3 regions of the Streptomyces sp. NPDC001348 genome follow, and region 3 is predicted to be linked to each of the others. Evidence: riboswitches for the same ligand, from Rfam matches in the RefSeq annotation. Region 3 holds a riboswitch; each other region holds the start of a gene.
The links. A riboswitch is a leader RNA that binds a small molecule or an ion and turns the genes downstream of it on or off. The one in region 3 is predicted to bind S-adenosylmethionine.

Region 1 (7,373 bases), on a different contig from region 3:
GGCGCTGTTCGTGCACGGCAGCTGGGTGCACCTGCTGGGCAACATGCTCTTCCTCTACGTCTTCGGGGCGATGACCGAGGAACGCATGGGCCGCGTCCAGTTCATCCTGTTCTACGTCGGCTGCGGCTATCTGGCGCTGCTCGGCTACGCCGCCGCCAACGCCGCCTCCGAACAGTCCCTGGTCGGGGCCTCGGGGGCGATCTCGGCGGTCCTCGGCGCGTTCCTCTACCTGTTCCCCGGCGCCCGCGTCACCAGTCTCCTCCCGTTCCTGTTCTTCCTCCCGCTGCGCTTCCCCGCCTGGATCGTCCTGCCCTTCTGGGCGGCCCTGCAGTGGCTGGCGGCGGGCCGTGCCCCGCAGGGCCCGGGTGTGGCGTACCTGGCCCACCTGGTGGGCTTCGGGCTGGGCTTCGTCCTCGCGTGGGTGCTGTTCGGGCGGGCCACCAGGGGCTGCCCTAGAGTTGAGGCCGCCCCAGCCCCGGCCCCCGAGGGAGAGAACCAGCCGTGATCACCGCGATCGTGCTCATCAAGACCAGCGTGGACCGGATCCCCGAGATCGCGGAGCAGATCGCCGCGCTGGACAGTGTCAGCGAGGTCTTCTCGGTCACCGGCACCTACGACCTGATCGCCATGGTCAGGGTGAGCCGGCACGAGGACCTGGCGGATGTCATCCCCGGCCGGATCAGCAAGATCCCCGGCGTGGAGGCCACCGACACGCACGTGGCGTTCCGCACCTACTCCCAGCACGACCTGGAGGCGGCGTTCGCGATCGGGCTGGACAGCTAGGACGGGCCGACGAGGGCCTCGTTTCGGCCGGAGGCCGCGTGGAGCCGGTTGCCGAGCCGGGGGTCAGACGGCCGGAACGCAGCGGCCGTCCTCGGTCCGGTAGCGCCACTTGGCACCGTCCCGCACCAGTTCCTTCACCGCGGACACGAACCGCTCCACGTGCTCGTCCGGTGTGCCCGCGCCGAAGCTGACCCGGACGGCGTTGAGGGACTTCTCGCCGGGCGCCGCCTCGGGGGCGCCGCACTCGCCCTGCGTCTGCGGGTCGCTGCCCAGCAGGGTGCGGACCAGGGGGTGGGCGCAGAACAGGCCGTCGCGGACGCCGATGCCGTACTCCGCGGAGAGCGCGGCGGCGAAGTGGGAGCTGTTCCAGCCCTCGACGACGAAGGAGATGACGCCGACGCGCGGGGCGTCGTCGCCGAAGAGGGACAGCACCCGGACCTCGGGGACCTCCGCCAGGCCCGCGCGGACCTCGGCGATCAGGTGCTGCTCGCGGGCGACCAGGCTCTCGAAGCCCGCCTCGGTGAGCGCCTTGCAGGCCGAGGCGATGGAGTAGGCGCCGATGACGTTCGGGGAGCCGGCCTCGTGGCGGGCGGCGCTGTCGTGCCACTCCACCTCCACTCCCCCGTCGTCGCGCCGGGTGACCTTGCGGCTGGCGCCGCCGCCCGCGAGGTACGGCTCGGCCGCGCGCAGCCAGTCGGCACGGCCGGCCAGCACACCGGAGCCGAACGGGGCGTACAGCTTGTGCCCGGAGAACGCGACCCAGTCGACGTCCAGCTCCCTGAGGCTCACCGGGTGGTGCGGGGCCAGCTGGGCGGCGTCCAGGACGATCCGGGCGCCGTGCGCGTGGGCGGCGGCGGCCAGTTCGCGGACCGGCCAGAGCTCACCGGTGACGTTGGAGGCGCCGGTCACGCACACCAGGGCCGGGCCGTGGCCCCCTCCGGTCGGTACAGGGCGGCCGGCGAGGGCCCGCTCGAGGGTCTCCACGGCCTGCCGCGGGGTGCGGGGGGCGTCGAGGTAGGTGACCCGGGCGTCCTGCCAGGGCAGCAGGGAGGCGTGGTGCTCGGTCTCGAAGACGAAGACCTGGCAGCCCGCGGGGAGCGCGCGGGCGAGGAGGTTCAGGGAGTCCGTGGTCGACCGGGTGAAGACGACCTGGTCGTCCGCCCGGCAGTCGAGGAACTCGGCGACCGTGGCGCGGGCGTTCTCGAAGAGGTCGGTGGACAGCTGCGAGAGGTAGCCGGCGCCCCGGTGCACGCTGCCGTAGTAGGGGGCGTACGCGGCCACGTCGTCCCAGACCCGCTGGAGCGCGGGGGCGCTGGCCGCGTAGTCGAGCGCGGCGTAGGCGACCTCCCCACCGGTGACGAGCGGGACGGTGACGTCCCGGCCGAGAACGGGCAGCGGGGCACAGAGGGACTGGTCGGCGGCAACGGTGCGGACGGACATGGGTGTACTCCTGTGAAGGCAGGCGGAACTCACCGCACGAGCGGACGGCGCTCAAGCACGGATGAGGTGAAAAGGGGGATGCGGAGGCGGGGCTCGACGCCCTAGCGCATTCGCTTGCTCACAGAAGGCTCCCTCGACGACCAGGACCCCTGGCTTGCGAGGGGTCCGCGCTTGCCGCGGACCTCGCTGCCCACGGCCTGGTCTTCACCCGGGGCACCCCGCCACGGACGGAGGGTTGCCGGACAGTCGGCCGGGGCCGAATGACTGTCACTCATGACCTGGTCACAGAAGTTACGTGGCTGATCACCGGCCCGCAACTCATGTCCGGATGGCGGACGGGAGTCTCACCGCACGACGTGGTGCCCGTGGTGCCGGGACCAGCGCACGCCGAACAGCACCAGGTCGGCCACCAGGATCACCGCACCGATGACCAGGAGGTAGAACAGCCCCTGTGCCGCCACGCCGATGAGCCCCAGGATGACGGCCACGAGGATCAGGAACAGGAAGAGCGCCATGGGTGACCGCCTCCTCCGACGGGCCGGTCAGCCGCGCGCCAGCCGGCGCCCGCGTTGGACATCGGCCTCGTAGGGCCTGTCGTAGTGTTCGTAGATCTCGTGCTCCCGCTCGACCGGCAGGACGTCGTCCATGCCGATGGACGGTGCCTTCTTCACCTGCCCCCTGGAGTGGGCCACCTTCACGTACCCGGGACCGAGGGTCGCCTCGTCGAGGGGGACGAAGACGAGCCGGTGCCGGGTCGGCAGTCCGGTGCGGACGGTGACCATGGCAGGAGTGTCGGTGGTGGTGTCCACGTAGACCGCTTCCAGGGCACCGATCTTGCGGCCCCTGGGATCGATCACGTCACGGTTGCGCCACTCGCGGATATCGGCTGAGTGGATCATGCCTCGCTCCTTGCGGCCCGTGTCCCCGGGCACCCCACGCCGAGACGGAGCAGCCGCGGGGCCACGTTTTCACAGTTTCACTCTACTCCCGCGGCTGCTCCCCGTCGGGGCAGTCCCTACGCGTTGCTCGCCGCCACCCAGCGGTCGAGGGTCCGCCTGGCCGCCCCGGAGTCGATCGACTCGGCCGCCTTGCGCATCCCGGCACGCAACTGCTCGGCCAGCGGTTCTCCCGTCGGGTCCAGGGCCACCAGCGCCGCCGCCGAGTTCAGCAGGACGGCGTCGCGGACGGGCCCGGTCTCGCCGTCGAGCAGACGCAGCGCCACCTCGGCGTTGTACGACGGGTCGCCGCCGCGCAGCGCCTCCACCGGCACCAGTTGGATGCCGACGTCCCGCGGGTCGAAGGTCTCCTCGGTGACCTTGCCGTCCCTGACCACCCAGACGTGGGAGGTGGAGGTCGTGGTCAGCTCGTCGAGGCCGTCGTCACCGCGGAAGACGAGGGAGGAGTTGCCGCGTCCGGCCAGGACGCCCGCGATCATCGGCGCCAGGCGGGGGTCCGCGACGCCGACCGCCTGCGCCTTCACCTTCGCCGGGTTGGTCAGCGGCCCGAGGGCGTTGAAGACCGTCCGGATGCCCAACTGGCCGCGTGTGGCGGCCACATGGCGCAGTGCCGGGTGGAACTTCACCGCGAAGCAGAAGGTGATGCCCGCCTCCTCCGCGACCTCGGCCACCCGCTGTGGCGTCAGGTCCAGGTTGACGCCCAGCTTCTCCAGGACGTCCGAGGAGCCCGACGCCGACGAGGCGGCCCGGTTGCCGTGCTTGACGACCTTCGCGCCGGTGCCGGCCACCACGAGCGCCGCCATCGTGGAGATGTTCACCGTCTTCGCGCCGTCGCCACCCGTGCCGACGATGTCGACCGTGCGGCCGGTCACCTCGATCACGTTGGCGTGCTCGTACATCGCCCGGACCACACCGGTGATCTCCTCGACGGTCTCGCCCTTGGCGCGCAGCGCCACCACGAAGCCGGCGATCTGCGCGTCGGTGGCCTCGCCGCGCATGATCTGGTCCATCGCCCAGGCCGTCGCGTCCGCGCTCTGGTCACGGCCGTACAGCAGGGCGTTCAGCACCTCGGGCCAGGAACGGCCCGCCGCGGTGTCGCCTCCAGCGGGGGTCACAGCGCTCATGAGCCGCTCCTGATGGTCGTAGCAGGGTGTGGCCCCACCCTATCCAGCCGTCGGGCATGGCGAAGGGCCCCGTCCGAACACCGGACGGGGCCCTTCGCGCGTGGCGTGGCGTGCGCAGCGATCAGTGGTGGCCGTGGCCGCTCGTGATCTCCTTGTACTCCTCGACGGTCGGCTTCGGGATCTGGTTGTCCTCGCCGTAGTAGGCGTTGCTGAGCTTGGCGCGCAGCTTCTCCGAACCCTTCACCTTCCGCTCGACACCGTTCTCGTCGACCGTCGGGCCGATCTCGGCCGGCACGTACTGGTTGTGGGCCGTGAGGGTGTGCAGCTGCTCCTGGCTGAGCGGCTCGTGGACCTCGATGAACTCACCGTGCGGCAGGCGCTTGATGATGCCGGTCTCCCGGCCGTGCAGCACCTTGTCGCGGTCGCGGCGCTGCAGACCGAGGCAGATCCGCTTGGTGACGATGAACGCGACGACCGGTCCGACGAAGAAGCCGATCCGGACGAACCAGGTGACGGCGTTGATCGACAGGTGGAAGTGCGTGGCCCACAGGTCGTTGCCGCCACCGACCAGACCGATCATGTACACCGTGACCCAGGCGACACCGAAGCCGGTGCGCGTAGGGGCGTTGCGCGGGCGGTCCAGGATGTGGTGCTCGCTCTTGTCGCCGGTGACCCAGGACTCGATGAACGGGTAGACCGCGATCGCCGCCAGCACCACACCGAAGAGGACCAGCGGGATGAACACGCCCAGGACGAGCGTGTGCCCCCAGAAGTTGATCTCCCAGCCCGGCATGTAGCGGACGAGACCCTCGGCGAAGCCCATGTACCAGTCGGGCTGGGCGCCGGTGGACACCTGGTCCGGGCGGTACGGGCCCATGGCCCAGATCGGGTTGATCTGGGCGACCGCCGCGATGGCCGCGATGATGCCGAAGACCAGGAAGAAGAAGCCTCCGGCCTTGGCCATGTAGACCGGCAGCAGCGGCATGCCGACGACGTTGTTGTTCGTCTTGCCGGGGCCCGCGAACTGCGTGTGCTTGTGGTAGAAGACCAGGATCAGGTGGCCCACGACCAGGCCGAGCATGATGCCCGGCAGCAGCAGGATGTGGATCGAGTAGAACCGGGCCACGAAGTCGTGGCCGGGGAACTCGCCGCCGAACAGGAAGAACGAGATGTACGTGCCGACGATCGGCATGGACAGGATCGCGCCCTCGGTGAAGCGCACACCCGTGCCGGACAGCAGGTCGTCCGGGAGCGAGTAACCGGTGAAGCCGGTGAACATGCCCAGGACGAACAGCAGGAAGCCGAACAGCCAGTTGATCTCACGCGGCTTGCGGAACGCGCCGGTGAAGAACACGCGCATCATGTGCACGAACATGCCGGCGAGGAAGATCAGCGCGGCCCAGTGGTGGATCTGCCGGATGAGCAGACCACCGCGCACGTCGAAGGAGATGTGCAGGGTCGAGCTGAACGCCTCGCTCATCAGCTGTCCCTGCAGCGGGACGTAACTGCCGTGGTACTCCACCTCGTTCATCGACGGGTGGAAGAACAGCGTCAGGTACACACCCGTGAGGATGATGATGATGAAGCTGTAGAGGCAGACCTCACCCAACATGAACGACCAGTGGTCGGGGAAGATCTTGCGCATGTTGGCCTTGGCCAGGGAGTAGATCCCGAGCCGGCCGTCGGCCCAGTCGGCGACGCGCTCGCCGGCCGGCGCCTTCCCGCGGGGGCGGGGCTGGTCGTTGGCTGCAGTACTCATCCGCGCTCCCAGAATGCAGGACCGACGGGCTCCTCGAAGTCGCCGAGCGCCTGGAGGTAACCGTCTCCGTTCACGCCGATGCGGAGCTGGGGCAGGGCGTGACCGGCGGGGCCGAAGATCACTCGGGCACCGTCGGAGAGGTCGAAGGTGGACTGGTGGCACGGGCACAGCACGTGGTGCGTCTGCTGCTCGTACAGGGAGATCGGGCAACCGACGTGGGTGCAGATCTTCGAGTACGCCACGATGCCCTCGTGCGACCACTCGAGCTCGCGCTTGTCCTTGATGTTGTCCGGCTGGAGCCGGATGATCATCAGGGCCGACTTGGCGATCTCGTTCTGGAAATCCTCCTGTGCCTCCTCCAGGCCGTCGGGCTTGGCGAAGGTGAGCGAGCCGACCTGCACGTCCTCGGGACGCAGCGGCTGGTTGGTGTTCATGTTGACCAGCAGCTTGCCCTTGGACCAGAGCGTGTGGCGGAGCTTGGTCTGGGGCAGCGGACCGAGGTCGCGCAGCAGGACGACGCCGGAGAGCGGCACCAGGGTGAGCGCGCCGAGCATCGTGTTGCGGATCAGCTTGCGGCGGCCGATCGCCGACTCCTTGGCGCCCAGCTTGAAGTCCGCGTGGACCTTCGCCCGGGTTTCGGGCGAGGCCTCGATCGGGTGGCGCTCGTCGGCGACCTCCACGTCGGACATCAGGGTGCGGGCCCAGTGGACCGCGCCCGCGCCGATGCAGAACAGCGCCGTGCCGAGGCACAGGCCCAGCGCGAAGTTGAGCGCGCTGATGTGCCCGATCGGGAACACGAAGATGTGCTTGTCGGCCGGGATCGTCACGTAGGACGCGATGAAGCCGATGGTGGCCAGCATCGAGACCGTGAACAGCAGGGCGACGACGCGCTCGGACCGCTTGGCGGCCCGCTCGTCGATGTCCTGGATCCGGTGCTCGTGCGGGGGCAGCCCGGGGTCGGCGAACGGGTTCTGCTCGTCCGCGACGCCTACGGCGCCGTGCGTGGTGTCCTGCGCTGCGGGCAGGTTCTCTTCTGGAATGTCTTGGCTACTCATGACTTCTTGGCCTTTGCGGTCCGAGCGGCGACCCAGACGGCGACTGCGACAAGCACACCGAGACCGAAGATCCACGCGAACAGGCCCTCGCTGACCGGCCCGAGGCCGCCCAGCTCCAGACCGCCGGGGTTCACCGTCTCATCGCCGTTGACCTCGTGCAGGTACGCGATGATGTCCTTCTTGTTCTTCTCCGTCAGCGTCGTGTCGGGGAAGGACGGCATGTTCTGCGGGCCGGTCTGCATGGCCTCGTAGATGT
Region 2 (7,373 bases), on a different contig from region 3:
CGAGGACCCGCAGGCCGCCTTCGAGGCCCTGCGCGAACCCCTCACCGACCTCGCCGCCCGCAACGGCCTGATCGTCGAGCCGGGCCGCATGGTCCTCGAACTCCGCCCGCCCGGCATGGACAAGGGCGTCGCCCTGCTGGAGTACGTCCGCGAGACCGGCGCCGAGGCCGTCCTCTACGCGGGCGACGACCTCGGTGACCTCCCCGCCTTCGCCGCCGTCGAAAAACTCCGCTCCGACGGCGTACCCGGCCTCCTGGTCTGCAGCGGCAGCACGGAGGTGACGGAACTCGCGGAACGCGCGGACCTGGTGGTGGACGGCCCCGAGGGCGTCGTGTCGCTGTTGCGGGGGCTCGCGGCGGCGCTTGGCTGAGCGGGTGAGCGGGTGAGCGGGTGAGCGGGTGAGCGGGTGAGCGGGCGAACGGGGGGCGGACACCGGCGTCCGCCCCCCCGCGTCAGTTTTCCAGCGCGTGCAGCTGGTCCAGGAACCACTGGGCCGGGGGCAACGCCGTGGCCGCCGCCGTGAGGCGCTTGGTGCGCTCCGCGCGCTCGCCCTCGGACATGGTGAGCGCCTGGTGGAGGGCGTGCGCCGTGCCCGTGATGTCGTACGGGTTCACCGTCACCGCGTCCTCGCCCAGCTCCTCGTAGGCTCCGGCCTCCCGGGACAGCACCAGCGCGCAGCCCTCGTCGGAGACGACCGGGACCTCCTTGGCGACCAGGTTCATGCCGTCCCGGATGGGGTTGACCAGGGCGACGTCGGCCAGCCGGTACGCGGCCAGGGAGCGGGCGAAGTCGTCCTTGACGTGGAGGACGACCGGGGTCCAGTCCGGCGTGCCGTACGCGGAGTTGATCTCCTCCGCGACCCGTTGCACCTCGGCGGTGTAGTCGCGGTACACCGCGAGGTCCTGCCGCGAGGGGTAGGCGAACGCCACGTGCACCACCCGCTCGCGCCATTCCGGGCGGTCGTCGAGAAGCTGCCGGTAGGCGAGCAGCCCGCGCACGATGTTCTTCGACAGCTCCGTGCGGTCGACCCGGACGATCGTCCTGCGTGCCCTGCCGTCGGGCGCCGTACCGATCTCCGCCCGCAGCGCCGTCATCCGCTCGTCCACGTCCGGCCGGTGCGCGCGCTGCCGCAGGAAGTCCGCGTCCGCGCCCAGGCCGTGCACCCCGATCCGGGTGCCGGAGACGGAGCCGGGGCCGAGGACCGTCTCGCAGCAGGCGGTGAACGCGTCCGCCCAGCGCTGGGTGAGGAAGCCCGCCCGGTCCGCGCCCAGGATTCCGCCGAGCAGCTCGGCCGCGATGTCGTCGGGGAGCAGCCGGAAGTAGTCCGGCGGCGCCCACGGGGTGTGCGAGAAGTGGCCGATGCGCAGGTCGGGGCGGAGTTCCCGGAGCATCCGGGGAGCCAGGGCCAGGTGGTAGTCCTGGACGACCACCACCGCTCCCTGCGCCGCCTCCTCGGCGAGCGCTTCGGCGAACGCCCGGTTGTAGGCCTCGTAGGACGCCCACTGTCGCCGGAACTCCGCGTCGAGGACGGGTTCCAGCGGGGTCTGGTACAGCATGTGGTGGACGAACCACAGCACCGAGTTGGCGATGCCGTTGTACGCGTCGGAGAACACGGCCGCGTCGATGTCGATCATCCGGACCTGCTGTCCGCCGGTCGCGTCCTCGGACAGCCGCCGGCCGCCGTGGGAGCGGCGCACCGCCTCCCGGTCGGCGTCGCTCAGCGCGGCGCACACCCAGAGCGCGTTCGCGTCCGGCCCGATGGCCGACAGCCCGGACACCAGTCCGCCGCCACCCCGCTTGGCGTGCAGCGAACCGTCCTCGCGGACTTCGTACGAAACCGGGCCGCGATTGGACGCGACCAGCACCTCAGCACCGTGCGTGGAAGCCATGAGTCTCAACCTAGCCCGGCCCGGAAACGCTCAAACGTACGGTTCCCTCGCTGGCGGAGTGACACCGGCGGGATGTCGGCGGGATGTCGACGGGATCCGGCCGGGGTACGGCCGGGGTACGGCCGGGGTCAGGCCACGCGGCGCGCGGCGTACTCCGCGATCTCCGCCATCGGCGGCCGTTCCTCCGTGTCCACGGAGTAGGTGCGCGGCTCGAAGCCCTCCTCGCCCCGCTCGAACTGGGTGAGCGAGGGCCGTACGAGGTGGCCGCGGGCCAGGCGCAGCTGGGCGGTGCGGTAGATGGCGGCGGCCATCCGGCCGAGTGCCTGCCCGTCCTGGTGGCGGTGCTTGCGCACCCCCACGTCCACCTGGGCCAGGGCGTTCAGGCCCACCAGGTGCAGCGCGTCGACCAGCATGCCCAGCTCCACCCCGTATCCGACGGGGAAGGGCAGCTGCTCCAGGAGCGAGCGGCGGGCCGCGTACTCACCGCCGAGCGGCTGCACGAATCCGGCCAGCTGCGGCCAGTGCATGTTGAGCAGCGGGCGGGCCATCAGCTCGGTGACCCGGCCGCCCTGGCCCGACGCGCCCGCGAGCGGACGGTCGTACATGCCCTTCACCAGGTCCACTTCCGGGTCGGTCAGCAGCGGGCCGACGATCCCCGAGACGAAGTCGGAGGAGAAGTCCTTCAGGTCGGCGTCGATGAAGCAGACGATGTCCCCGTGGGTGACGAGGAGCGAACGCCACAGCACCTCGCCCTTGCCGGGCACGGCCGGTATCCGCGGCAGGACGTCGTCGCGGTGGACGACCCGGGCGCCCGCCGCGGCGGCCACCTCGGAGGTGCGGTCGGTGGACCCCGAGTCGACGACCACGATCTCGTCGACGAGCGGGACCTGCTGCATGAGGTCGTGGCGGACGATCGCGACGATGTCGCCGACCGTCTCCTCCTCGTTGAGTGCCGGCAGCACGACACTGACCGACTGGCCCGTGCGCTGCTTGGCGGCCAGGATCTGGTGGAGCGGGCGATCGGTCACGGACCAGGAGCGGGTGCTCAGCCAGCGCTCGACTTCTTCCAGCACGGTGTGCGGCTCCTCACTGTTGTCTCGCGCTTCGGACGACTATCTCAACTGTCCCGGCCTTCGGTTACAGTCTTGAACAACGCCGATGACCATCGCATGTCCGGGGTCACCGCCGTTCACAACCGCATACCGCTCATCCAGAGGGGCAGAGGGACACGGCCCGATGAAGCCCCGGCAACCCTCCAGTCGGTTCTCGTAGATCAGTTGGATCAGTTGAATCAGTCCTGATCGTTCCGCGAGGCTCCCGGCTAGGGAAGGTGCCAAATCCGTCTCACGGCGAGATGCGTCGTGAGGAAGATGAGGAGAAAGGGCCTCGCCTCACATGGCTGTGCAGACTGCTGAAAGCACCACCGACTCCACCGTAGACCTCGGCCCCGCCGCCGCTCTGAGCTGCCGCGAGTGCGGCCACCGGGTGCCGCTCGGACCGGTCTTCGCCTGCGAGGAGTGTTTCGGCCCGCTCGAGATCGCGTACGACTTCTCGGCCTACGACACCGAGGAGCTCCGCAAGCGGATCGAGGCGGGACCCGCGAACATCTGGCGCTACGCACCCCTGCTGCCCGTCCCGGCGGACGTGGCGACCAAGCCGAACATCAACCCCGGCTGGACCAAGCTCGTGCAGGCCGACAACCTCGCCCGTGAGCTCGGCATCGAGGCGTCGAAGCTGTATGTGAAGGACGACTCGGGCAACCCGACGCACTCCTTCAAGGACCGCGTGGTCGCGCAGGCGCTGGAGGCGGCGCGCGCCTTCGGTTTCACCACCCTGTCCTGCTCCTCCACCGGCAACCTGGCCGGCGCGGTGGGTGCCGCGGCGGCCCGGGCCGGCTTCCGCTCCTGCGTGTTCATCCCGCACGACCTGGAGCAGGGCAAGGTCGTCATGGCCGCGGTCTACGGCGGTGAGCTCGTCGGCATCGAGGGCAACTACGACGACGTGAACCGCTTCTGCTCCGAGCTGATCGGCGACCCGGCCGGCGAGGGCTGGGGCTTCGTCAACGTCAATCTGCGGCCCTACTACGCCGAGGGGTCCAAGACCCTGGCGTACGAGATCTGCGAGCAGCTCGGCTGGCGGCTCCCGGACCAGATCGTGGTCCCGATCGCCTCCGGCTCCCAGCTCACCAAGATCGACAAGGGGCTGCAGGAGCTGGTGAAGCTCGGTCTCGTCGAGGACCGGCCGTACAAGATCTTCGGCGCCCAGGCCGAGGGCTGCTCGCCGGTGTCGACCGCGTTCAAGGCGGGCCACGACGTGGTGCGCCCGCAGAAGCCGAACACCATCGCCAAGTCCCTCGCCATCGGCAACCCGGCGGACGGGCCGTACGTCCTGGACATCGCGCGCCGCACCGGCGGGGCGGTGGAGGACGTGACGGACGAGCAGGTGGTGGACGCCATCAAGCTGCTGGCCCGCACGGAGGGGATCTTCGCGGAGACGGCGGGCGGCGTGACGGTGGGTGTCACGCGCAAGCTGGTCGAGAGCGGCGTCCTCGACCCGGCCAAGACGACCGTCGTCCTCAACACGGGCGACGGGCTGAAGACGCTGGACGCGGTGGCGGGCACCGGCCTGACCGCCACGATCCGTCCCAACCTGGACTCGTTCCGAGAGGCCGGCCTCGCGTAGTACGCGCTGGCCCTGCTTACCCGACCGGAGGTCACACCCGTATGAGCGTCACCGTTCGCATCCCCACCATCCTGCGCACCTACACGGGCGGCCGGGCGGAGGTCCAGGCCGAGGGCGCGACCCTCGGCGAGGTCATCTCCGACCTGGAGAAGAACCACACCGGGATCGCCGCCCGGGTCCTGGACGACCAGGGCAAGCTGCGCCGCTTCGTCAACGTGTACGTCAACGACGACGACGTGCGCTTCGAGCAGGGGCTGGAGACCGCGACTCCGGACGGCGCGGGCGTCTCCATCATTCCGGCCGTCGCCGGCGGCTGACCGAATGACCGAACATTACCTTCGGTAACAGCGATTACCGAGGGTTCATCGAATTGCCCCCGCCGTACGAGAAACGGAGGGGGCAATTCAGTGCGGTTGAGCGCGGTACAGTTGGGGAACGCGCTCCCGGAACGCGGGTCGGGGGCCCTGGATTCGTGCCGCACACCCGACAAGAAGTAGCCAAAGTGTGCGAGTCTTTTGCGCCTTATGTGCCCTTTGCCGGGTCCGAATTGCCCTGAATTCAGCCGAATTTTTGGCAGATTCCCGACCGGCGACGTCCAGATTTCTCGTCCGATTGACCTGTTGCAGACGGCAGTTGGACAGATACATTCAGCCGCGGTCGACGCGTTCCGGCGCACGCCCCCAGTCCATGGGGGGTGAGGTCTGACCCGGATCCGCGAAGTGTGGATCTGTGCAAGGGCCAGTAATAGGGGAGTTAGGCATGGCTCAGGGCACCGTCAAGTGGTTCAACGCGGAGAAGGGGTACGGCTTCATCGCGGTCGACGGTGGTGCGGATGTTTTCGTCCACTACAGTGCGATCCAGATGGACGGTTACCGCACCCTGGAAGAGGGTCAGCGGGTCGATTTCGAGATCTCGCAGGGACAGAAGGGGCCGCAGGCGGACATGGTCCGGCTCGCGACCAGCTGAAGCACGCGCCGACTGCGACGACGTTCTTCTGTGCATCTTCGAAGGGCCCGTACCCCCCGGGGTACGGGCCCTTCGGCCTGTCCGGACGCCCGTGGAGCCCGCTGTTCACCTGGGTATCCGCTCGAGCCGCTTGCACTCGGCATGGGCGAGTGCTAATCATTGGCGTTAGCACTCTGAAGGTGAGAGTGACAGCGAAGGACCGGGTCGGTGAGGCCCGCAGACCACGTGGGGCAAGGAACCACGGGGTCCGCGAGCCGTCCGTCGCGGGCGCGGGCGCGGTCCGAAGGAATCACCCCCAGTCCTGGAGGGACCACTTCACATGGCCAAGATCATCGCGTTCGACGAGGAGGCGCGGCGCGGCCTCGAGCGCGGCATGAACCAGCTCGCGGACGCCGTGAAGGTGACGCTCGGCCCCAAGGGCCGCAACGTCGTCCTCGAGAAGAAGTGGGGCGCGCCCACGATCACCAACGACGGCGTCTCCATCGCCAAGGAGATCGAGCTCGAGGACCCGTACGAGAAGATCGGCGCCGAGCTGGTCAAGGAAGTCGCCAAGAAGACGGACGACGTCGCCGGTGACGGTACGACCACGGCGACCGTCCTGGCCCAGGCGCTGGTCCGCGAGGGCCTGCGCAACGTGGCCGCCGGTGCCAACCCGATGGCCCTGAAGCGCGGTATCGAGAAGGCCGTCGAGGCCGTCTCCGCCGCCCTGCTGGAGCAGGCGAAGGACGTCGAGACCAAGGAGCAGATCGCCTCCACGGCCTCCATCTCCGCCGCCGACACCCAGATCGGCGAGCTCATCGCCGAGGCCATGGACAAGGTCGGCAAGGAAGGCGTCATCACCGTCGAGGAGTCCCAGACCTTCGGTCTGGAGCTGGAGCTCACCGAGGGTATGCGCTTCGACAAGGGCTACATCTCGGCGTACTTCGCCACCGACATGGAGCGTATGGAGGCCGTCCTCGACGACCCGTACATCCTGATCGCCAACTCCAAGATCTCCGCGGTCAAGGACCTGCTCCCGCTCCTGGAGAAGGTCATGCAGTCGGGCAAGCCGCTGCTGATCATCGCCGAGGACGTCGAGGGCGAGGCCCTGTCGACCCTGGTCGTCAACAAGATCCGCGGCACCTTCAAGTCCGTCGCCGTCAAGGCCCCGGGCTTCGGCGACCGCCGCAAGGCCATGCTCGGCGACATCGCCATCCTCACGGGCGGCGAGGTCATCTCCGAGGAGGTCGGTCTCAAGCTGGAGAACGCCACCCTCGACCTGCTGGGCAAGGCCCGCAAGGTGGTCATCACCAAGGACGAGACCACCATCGTCGACGGTGCCGGCTCCTCCGACCAGGTCAACGGCCGCGTGAACCAGATCCGCGCCGAGATCGAGAACAGCGACTCCGACTACGACCGCGAGAAGCTCCAGGAGCGCCTGGCCAAGCTCGCGGGCGGCGTGGCCGTCATCAAGGCCGGTGCCGCCACCGAGGTCGAGCTCAAGGAGCGCAAGCACCGCATCGAGGACGCCGTCCGCAACGCCAAGGCGGCCGTCGAGGAGGGCATCGTCGCCGGTGGTGGCGTGGCCCTGCTGCAGGCCTCCCAGGTCTTCGAGAAGCTGGAGCTCGAGGGTGACGAGGCGACCGGCGCCAACGCCGTGAAGCTCGCCCTGGAGGCCCCGCTCAAGCAGATCGCCGTCAACGGTGGTCTCGAGGGTGGCGTCGTCGTCGAGAAGGTGCGCAACCTGACGGTCGGCCACGGCCTGAACGCCGCGACCGGCGAGTACGTCGACATGATCGCCGAGGGCATCATCGACCCGGCGAAGGTGACCCGTTCCGCGCTGCAGAACGCCGCCTC
Region 3 (7,373 bases):
CTCCTTGATGCCGGCCGCGACGGCACGGACCAGGCGGGTGGCCAGCCCCCGGCCGCGATACGCCGGGTCGGTGCACACGGCGCTGATCTCGGTCCAGCCGGGTGGGTGGAGGCGTTCACCGGCCAGGGCGATCAGGCGGCCCCGGTGGCGGATGCCCAGGTAGGTGCCCATCTCGACGGTGCGGGGCAGATAGGGGCCGGGTTCGGTGCGGGCGACCAGGTCGAGGATCTCGGGCACGTCGACGGGGCCGAGCCTTACGGCCTCGGGGTCGGGCTCCGCGCGCAGGCCGGTGTCCACGAGCTGGACGCCGAGTCCCGTGCCGACGACCTCCCAGCCTTCCGGTGCCTCGGTGACGCCCCGCACCGACGCGGTCCCGCCGGGGCCGACGAGCGCGGCGAGGTCCACCCAGGCGCGCGGGTCGTCCTCGTCGGAGACGGCGTGGAAGGGGGCCACGTCCTGGTGGTAGCGGGCGGCGTGGCCGATCCGTTCGGCGAAGTGGGCGTGGGGGCCGGTGAGAGCGGCCCAGGCGGGGTTGTCCAGGATGTGCGAGGAGCTTGCGTCGATGGTGGTGACGGACATGGTGTGGCGGTCTCCGGGGTGCGGCTCGGGGTGTCCGGCGTGCCGGGGACTCCACCGCGGGGCGGCGGAGTCCCCGGCACCTGGTGGTCAGGAGTTGTCGAGCGCCAGGCCGGGCGGATTGACCTCGGACTTGGCGACGGCCTCGTTGGAGAGGTTGTACGCCTTGAGCCACTCGGCGTACTGACCGTGCTTGATCAGGTAGTTGACGGCGTCGGCGAGCGGCTTGGCCAGGCCGCTGTCCTTCTTCGCGGTGGCCGCGATAAGGCCCTGCAGACTCGCGCCGGCACCTGAGTAAGTACCCGCCGTACGCGTGGCGTTGGGCGTGTTGGCCACCTGGCGGTTGTGGTAGGCGAAACCGGGGTTGGGACCGAACGAGGCGTCGACCTTGCCGCTGTTCAGGGCCAGGTAGGTGCTGGTGCTGTCCTGGAAGTACTTGACGGTGAGTTTCTTGCCCTCCTTGGCCAGCTTGTCCTTCCACTCCAGGAGGATTTTCTCCTGGTTGGTTCCGGAGCCGACGGCGATCGTCTTGCCGGCGAGGTTCTCGTAGTCGCCGTCGAAGTTCCAGGTGCTCTTCTTCGGCACGATGAAGGCGAGGTTGTCCTGACGGTAGGAGGCGAACTCGTACTTCTTCTTGCGCTCCTCGGTGTCGGTGACGTTGGAGAAGGCCACGTCGACCTTGCCGCTGTCGATGCCGACGAAGAGGTTCTCCCAGGTGGAGTTCTTGACCTCGGCCTTGAGCCCGAACACCGCGGCGACCAGGCGGCCGAGGTCGGGCTCGGAGCCGGTGAGGGTCTTCTGGTCGTTGCCGACGTACGCCAGCGGCGGGAACCCGGCGGGCAGGGCACCGATGCCGATCTCCAGCTTGCCGCCCCTCCTGACGGCGGCGGGCAGTTCGGCGCTGATCGCCTTGACCTCGGAGACCTTGATGGTGGTTTGTTGGGCGGCGCCGTTGGCGACCCGTCCGATGACTACCTCGCCGGCCTTGGCGGCGTCGGTGGAGGTGGCCGCGTCGCTGTTGCCACCGCAGGCGGCGAGCCCGGTGACCAGGGAGGCGACGACGGTCGCCGCGGCAATGCCGCGTATCAGGCTGCGTCGGGAGAAGTGGGCAGACATGGCCGTTCCTTGTCGCTGAAGTCGATGAGGGTGGTGCAGGGGGCGTCTGGTATGCCGGCGGTCAGAGGACCTTGCTGAGGAAGTCCCTGGTCCGCTCGTGCTGGGGGTTGTCGAGGATCTCGGAGGGCGGTCCCTGCTCGACGATCTTGCCGCCGTCGATGAAGACGACCCTGTCGGCGATCTCGCGGGCGAAGCCGATCTCGTGGGTGACGATGACGAGGGTGGTGCCGCTGGCCGCCAGGTCCTTGATGACGGCGAGGACTTCACCCACCAGTTCGGGGTCGAGGGCGGAGGTGGGCTCGTCGAAGAGGACGACGCCGGGGCGCAGGGCGAGGGCGCGGGCGATGGCGACGCGCTGCTGCTGGCCGCCGGAGAGCTGGCGGGGATAGGCGCCGGTCTTGTCGGCGAGGCCGACGCGGCCGAGGAGTTCACGGGCGAGTTCCTGTGCCTCGGGCTTGCCGAGTCTGCCGGTGGCGACGGGAGCCGCGGCCACGTTGTCCAGCACGGTCAGGTGCGGGAAGAGGTTGAAGTTCTGGAAGACGAACCCGATCCGGCCGCGCTGGGTCAGGATGGCCCGCTCGCTCAGCTCCTTCAGCCGGTCGCCCTGCCGCTTCACGCCGATCAGTTCGCCGTTGATGCTGACGTAACCGATCTCCGGCTTCTCCAGGTGATTGATGATCCGCAGCAGGGTCGACTTGCCGGAGCCGGAGGGGCCGAGGATGACGGTGACCTCGCCGGGGCGGACGGTCAGGTCGACGCCGTCCAGCACCCGGTGGGTGCCGTACCACTTGTGCACGTCGTGGACCTCGACGGTGGCGGCCTCGACGTCCGCCAGTGCTTCGAGCGTCTCGGCGGTCATACGGCGGCCTCCCGGCGGCTACGGGCCCTCAGGTCGGAAAGTCCGGTGCGGAGCTTCTGCAACGGTGTCGGCGGCAGGCTGCGGGTGGCACCGCGGGCGTAGTGCCGCTCGATGTAGAACTGGATGACGGACACGACGCTGGTCAGGATCAGGTACCAGACGGTGACGACCAGCAGCAGCGGCACGATGTCGCCGGGGTAGGTGGAGCCCATGGTCTGCGCGGAGCCGAACAGGTCGAGCAGGGAGACGTAGAAGACCAGCGAGGTCCCCTTGATCAGACCGATGAGCTGGTTGACGTAGTTCGGGATGATCGAGCGGAGCGCCTGCGGGAAGACGATCCTGCGGAACTGGTACCCCTTGGGCAGACCGAGCGCCGCGGCCGCCTCGTGCTGGCCCTGGTCGACGGAGAGGATGCCGCCGCGGACCACCTCGGCCGCGTAGGCAGCCTCGTTGAGGCTGAGGCCGACGACCGCGACGACCATGTCGGTGGCGAGTCTCGACTCGTCGAAGGAGAAGAAGGCCGGGCCGAAGGGGATGCCGACGCTCAACGTCTTGTACAGGGCGCTGAAGTTGTACAGGAAGATCAGTACCACGATGAGCGGGATGGAGCGCAGCGCCCAGACGTAGGTCCAGCTGACCGCGCGCAGCACCGGGCTCTTCGAGAGCCGGCCCAGTGCCAGTACGATGCCTCCGGCAAGCCCCAGCACCGCGCTGTAAGCGGTGACTTGAAGGGTGATCAGCAGGCCGTCGAGGATGGCGGGGCGCAGGAACCAGTAGCTCCAGCGGCCCCACTGGTAGAAGGGGTTGGTGACCAGCCCGTGTACGAACTGGGCGACGAGGACCAGCACGACCGCGGTGACGATCCAGCGGCCTGGCCGCCGCAGCGGAAGAACTCGCTGGGGGGTGAGGGGCTTTGCCGGTACGTCGGTGGTCGGCGCATCGGCGAGGGTGACGGTGGCACCAGGGGGTTCACTCATGGTGGGCTCCGGCTGGGTGGGAGCACCCCGGAGGCACGGCGGCATGGGGGGACGCACACGACGGCGAGGTTCCGGGGGCGGGGAGGGCAACGGCACACCGCGGGCGCGGTGTTCGTCAGGATGTGCGGGGGCTGCGGGGAGGTGTCAGCCCCGACAGCGGGCGCGGCCCGGTGCGGTACACAGTGCGCTGTTCACGCGGAGCAGATCGACGGCACGGTCGGCGACGAGCAGGTTCGCGTACGACGGTACGCAGCCGCGGGAGCGGCGTGCGGCCGTCCTCGGAGCTGCGTACATGCGTCACCGTCACTGTTCCGGCCCCAGGGGCCTCGCGCTTACCGAAACTTCATCGGCCGGGTCGTCACCTGGGGCACCCCACCGCGGTGCGAGGGTTGCCGGTCAGCAAGCCAGGGCTTGTCGCTGACGCTCATGACCTTTCTGTGCGGTAGTCAAGACAACTTCCCGAACGTGTGTCAACGCCGGTCCAGCAGGTGGAACGGCCGGCGGACGGCGTGGGCCGTCCAGTCCAGGATGCGGATGGCCCTCCGGTGGTCTCCAGGCACTGGCAGCGGGGGGCGCACCGAGCCGATCAGCGTGGTCTTCCCGGCGCCGTTCACCCGAGCAGCCCGAAGAAGGCGCCGTCCGGCATGTCCAGGTCGAGCCCGGCCACCGCGGTGAAGTCGTCTTCGTGGCCTTGCGCAGGCCCTCGACCCGCAACGCAGCCGGACTCCCGCCGCTCCGGGAAGTGGAAGCGGCAGGAGTCGCGAGCGGAACGCCCACGGGAAGCGGTTCAGTCATGGAACTGGTTCACCGGGACCGGCAGTCCGTAGTGCTCGCGCAGGGTCGCGCCCTCGTACTCCTCGCGGAACAGGCCCTTGCCGCGCAGGATCGGCAGAACGTGTTCGGCGAAGGCAGCGAGGCCCGACGGCAGGGCGGGCGCCATGATGTTGAACCCGTCCGCGGCACCGCCCTCGAACCAGGCGATGATGGTGTCCGCGATCTGCTCGGGCGTGCCGACGAACTCGAAGTGCCCTCGCCCGCCACCGAGCCGCGAGATGATCTGGCGAACCGTCAGCTGCTCGCGCATGGCGAGGTCGATGATCAGGTCGGAACGGCTCTGGGAGCCCTCCAGCTTCGGCCTTGAGAGAATGAAGTCCGGCAGGGGCGCGTCGAGTCGGAAGACGGACGGTTCCGTCTCGAACACGGCGGCCAGCTGGCGCAGCCCGTATTCCGGAATCCGCAGCTCGTCGAACTGCCGTGCGAGCGCCCGGGCTTCCGCCTCGGTCGAGCCGATGTACGGGACGATGCCCGGCAGGACGATGACGCCGTCCGGGTCACGCCCCGCGGCCCTGGTGCGGGCCTTGATGTCGGCGTAGAAGGCAGCCGCGCGCTCGTACGTCGTGTGCGCGGTGAAGATCGCCTCGGCGTGGTGGGCCGCGAAGTCCTTGCCGTCCTCGGAGGAGCCGGCCTGGACGAGCAGCGGGTGACCCTGCGGTGGACGCTCGACATTGAGCGGGCCGGCCACCTTGAAGTACCTGCCCTGGTGGCCGAGCCGGTGCAGCCGCCCGGGGTCGGCGTAGCGTCCCGTGGCCCTGTCCGCCAGGACGGCCTCGGACTCCCAGCTGTCCCACAGTGCCTTGGCGACCTTCAGGAACTCGTCGGCGCGGGCGTAGCGCTCGGCGTGGCCGGGACGGTCGTCGAGGCCGAAGTTGGCCGCCTCGTCCGCGCCCGCCGAGGTGACGATGTTCCAGCCTGCGCGGCCGCCGCTGACATGGTCGACGGACGCGAGCCGACGGGCGAGGTTGTACGGCTCGTTGTACGTCGAGGACACGGTCGCGATGAGGCCGATTCTGCTGGTCGCCTGGGACAGCGCGGTCAGCAGGGTCAGCGGTTCGAGCTGGCCCGGCGGCCGGAACTCACCGGTGCCGATGAGGGCCGGGCCGTCCGCCAGGAACAGCGAGTCGAACTTGGCGCTCTCGGCCAGCCGCGCCAGTTCGATCCAGTGCCGCAGGTCGAAGTCCGCCCGGGGATTGCTGTGCGGGAGCCGCCACGCCGCCTCGTGGTGGCCCGCTTCCATGAGGAAGGCGTTGAGGTGGAGTTGCCGTCTCTCGCTCATGAGGTGACCTTCAGCTTGGAGCTGTCGTAGCCGGCCGGGAGGAGGTTGTCGGTGATCGACTTGACGTCGACGGTCTTGGTGATCTGGCCCGCCTCCAGGAAGGCGTCGGCGAGCTTCTGTTCGGCTGCGATGTCCGCGGTCTCCACCGGGGTCACGCGGGTCTCGAAGGCCTTCACGGAGGCCTTGGCGTCGTCCAGCGGGATGCCCTCCTCCTTGGACAGGGCCTCGGCGTACTTGTCCTCGTGCTTGATCGCCCAGGCGAACTCGCCGGCCAGGCGCTTCAGGACGTCCGTGAGCGCCGCCCGCTTCGTCTTGTCATTGAGCGACTTCTCACTGGCGACGTAGTAACTGCTCGTCTGGTCGATCGGCGGCAGCCCCTTGGCCAGGATCCGTGCGCCGTTCTTGACCGCGATCGCGGACTGGGGATTCCAGATCGACCAGGCGTCCACCTTGCCCGTGTTGAAGGCCGTGGCGCCGGCCGCCGGGTCGAGGAAGACCAGCCGCACGTCCTTGGGAGTGAGACCGACGCTCTTGAGCGCGTTGAGCGCCAGGCCGTGGGCCGAACTGCCCTGCGGGACGGCGATCTTCTTGCCCTTGAGGTCCTTGAGCGTCTTCAGCGGCGACCCCTTGGGAACGATGATGTTCTCGTTGGACTGGGTGGGCGTGAGCGAGCGGTTGACCGCGACGACCTTGAAGCCGTACTCCTTCGCGGCACCGGTGATCGGTGGTACGTCGCCGACGCTTCCGAGGTCGATGTCGCCCGAGGCGGCGGCCTGCACGAGCGGCGGGCCGTAGGTGAAGCGGGCGAACTTCACCCTGTAGGACGCGTTGTCGAACACGCCGGTGATCTTCGCCAGCTCCTGGCTGCCGTCACCGCCGTTGTCGCCGATGGTGAAGGTGTACTTGCTCCACTCGGGGTGCTTGGCGTCGCTCGCGTCGGCGGCGTTGCTCAGCGGCGCGGCGGTGTCCGAGGACGACGATCCGCAGGCGACGAGGGTGCTCGCCAGGGCGAGGGAGCCGACGGTTCCGATGAGTCTGCTGGTTCTCTTACGCATGGGATGGTGTGTGCTTCCTGTGCTGGGTGAGGGTGGTTCGAGGGGAGTCAGTGCTGGCCGGCGAGGCCGAGGTCTTCCAGCAGCCGGGCGCGGAGTTCCTCGCGGGCGACGCTCGCTTCGCGGTCCGCGGCGGAGAGGCGCACCTCGTGCGAGGTGCCGATGCGGCCGTTGCTCATGACGACGACGCGGTCCGCCAGGGCGATCGCCTCGTCGACGTCGTGGGTGACAAGCAGCATGGCGGCATGGTGCTTGGTCCGCAGGGCGCGTACGAGGTCGTGCATGCGCAGCCGGGTGATGGCGTCGAGGGCCGCGAACGGCTCGTCGAGCAGCACGAGTTCGGGCTCCGATACCAGTGCCCGCGCGAGCGACACCCGCTGGGCCTCGCCGCCGGAGAGTTCCTTGGGCCATGCCTTCTCACGGCCCGAGAGGCCGACCTCGGCCAGCACGTCGCGGGCCCGCTGTTCCGCGTCGGGCCCGTGCAGGCCGAGCGTGACGTTCCGCAGGACCCGCTGCCACGGCAGCAGCCGGTCGGCCTGGAAGACGATCGCACGCTTCGCCGGGACCTCCACGCGCCCGCCGTCGGGCCGGTCCAGTCCGGCGAGCAGCCGCAGCAGGGTGCTCTTCCCGCAGCCCGAGGGGCCAAGCAGGATCACCAACTCATCGCCGTCGATGGTGAG

Region 1: it holds a riboswitch for S-adenosylmethionine, as region 3 does, so the genes downstream of both, ACWC21_RS04875 (aminotransferase class V-fold PLP-dependent enzyme) here and ACWC21_RS33685 (amino acid ABC transporter permease) in region 3, are expected to answer to the same signal.
Region 2: it holds a riboswitch for S-adenosylmethionine, as region 3 does, so the genes downstream of both, thrC (threonine synthase) here and ACWC21_RS33685 (amino acid ABC transporter permease) in region 3, are expected to answer to the same signal.

The regions. Positions count from the first base shown of each region.
Region 1 covers NZ_JBSFIK010000003.1:287,211-294,583, forward strand. The annotation lists gene ACWC21_RS04865 (rhomboid family intramembrane serine protease) at 1-505, shown strand, start outside; gene ACWC21_RS04870 (Lrp/AsnC family transcriptional regulator) at 502-783, shown strand; gene ACWC21_RS04875 (aminotransferase class V-fold PLP-dependent enzyme) at 847-2,223, opposite strand; SAM riboswitch class IV at 2,386-2,502, opposite strand; gene ACWC21_RS04880 (hypothetical protein) at 2,568-2,738, opposite strand; gene ACWC21_RS04885 (PRC-barrel domain-containing protein) at 2,766-3,122, opposite strand; gene trpD (anthranilate phosphoribosyltransferase) at 3,239-4,303, opposite strand; gene qcrB (cytochrome bc1 complex cytochrome b subunit) at 4,425-6,062, opposite strand; gene qcrA (cytochrome bc1 complex Rieske iron-sulfur subunit) at 6,059-7,117, opposite strand; gene qcrC (cytochrome bc1 complex diheme cytochrome c subunit) at 7,114-7,373, opposite strand, start outside.
Region 2 covers NZ_JBSFIK010000008.1:220,293-227,665, reverse strand. The annotation lists gene otsB (trehalose-phosphatase) at 1-370, shown strand, start outside; gene ACWC21_RS11695 (alpha,alpha-trehalose-phosphate synthase (UDP-forming)) at 453-1,889, opposite strand; gene ACWC21_RS11690 (glucosyl-3-phosphoglycerate synthase) at 2,018-2,962, opposite strand; SAM riboswitch class I at 3,093-3,266, shown strand; gene thrC (threonine synthase) at 3,285-4,571, shown strand; gene ACWC21_RS11680 (ubiquitin-like small modifier protein 1) at 4,613-4,888, shown strand; gene ACWC21_RS11675 (cold-shock protein) at 5,331-5,537, shown strand; gene groL (chaperonin GroEL) at 5,857-7,373, shown strand, end outside.
Region 3 covers NZ_JBSFIK010000044.1:19,599-26,971, reverse strand. The annotation lists gene ACWC21_RS33700 (GNAT family N-acetyltransferase) at 1-579, opposite strand, end outside; gene ACWC21_RS33695 (transporter substrate-binding domain-containing protein) at 667-1,692, opposite strand; gene ACWC21_RS33690 (amino acid ABC transporter ATP-binding protein) at 1,754-2,551, opposite strand; gene ACWC21_RS33685 (amino acid ABC transporter permease) at 2,548-3,528, opposite strand; SAM riboswitch class IV at 3,852-3,960, opposite strand; gene ACWC21_RS33680 (LLM class flavin-dependent oxidoreductase) at 4,316-5,641, opposite strand; gene ACWC21_RS33675 (aliphatic sulfonate ABC transporter substrate-binding protein) at 5,638-6,696, opposite strand; gene ACWC21_RS33670 (ABC transporter ATP-binding protein) at 6,744-7,373, opposite strand, start outside.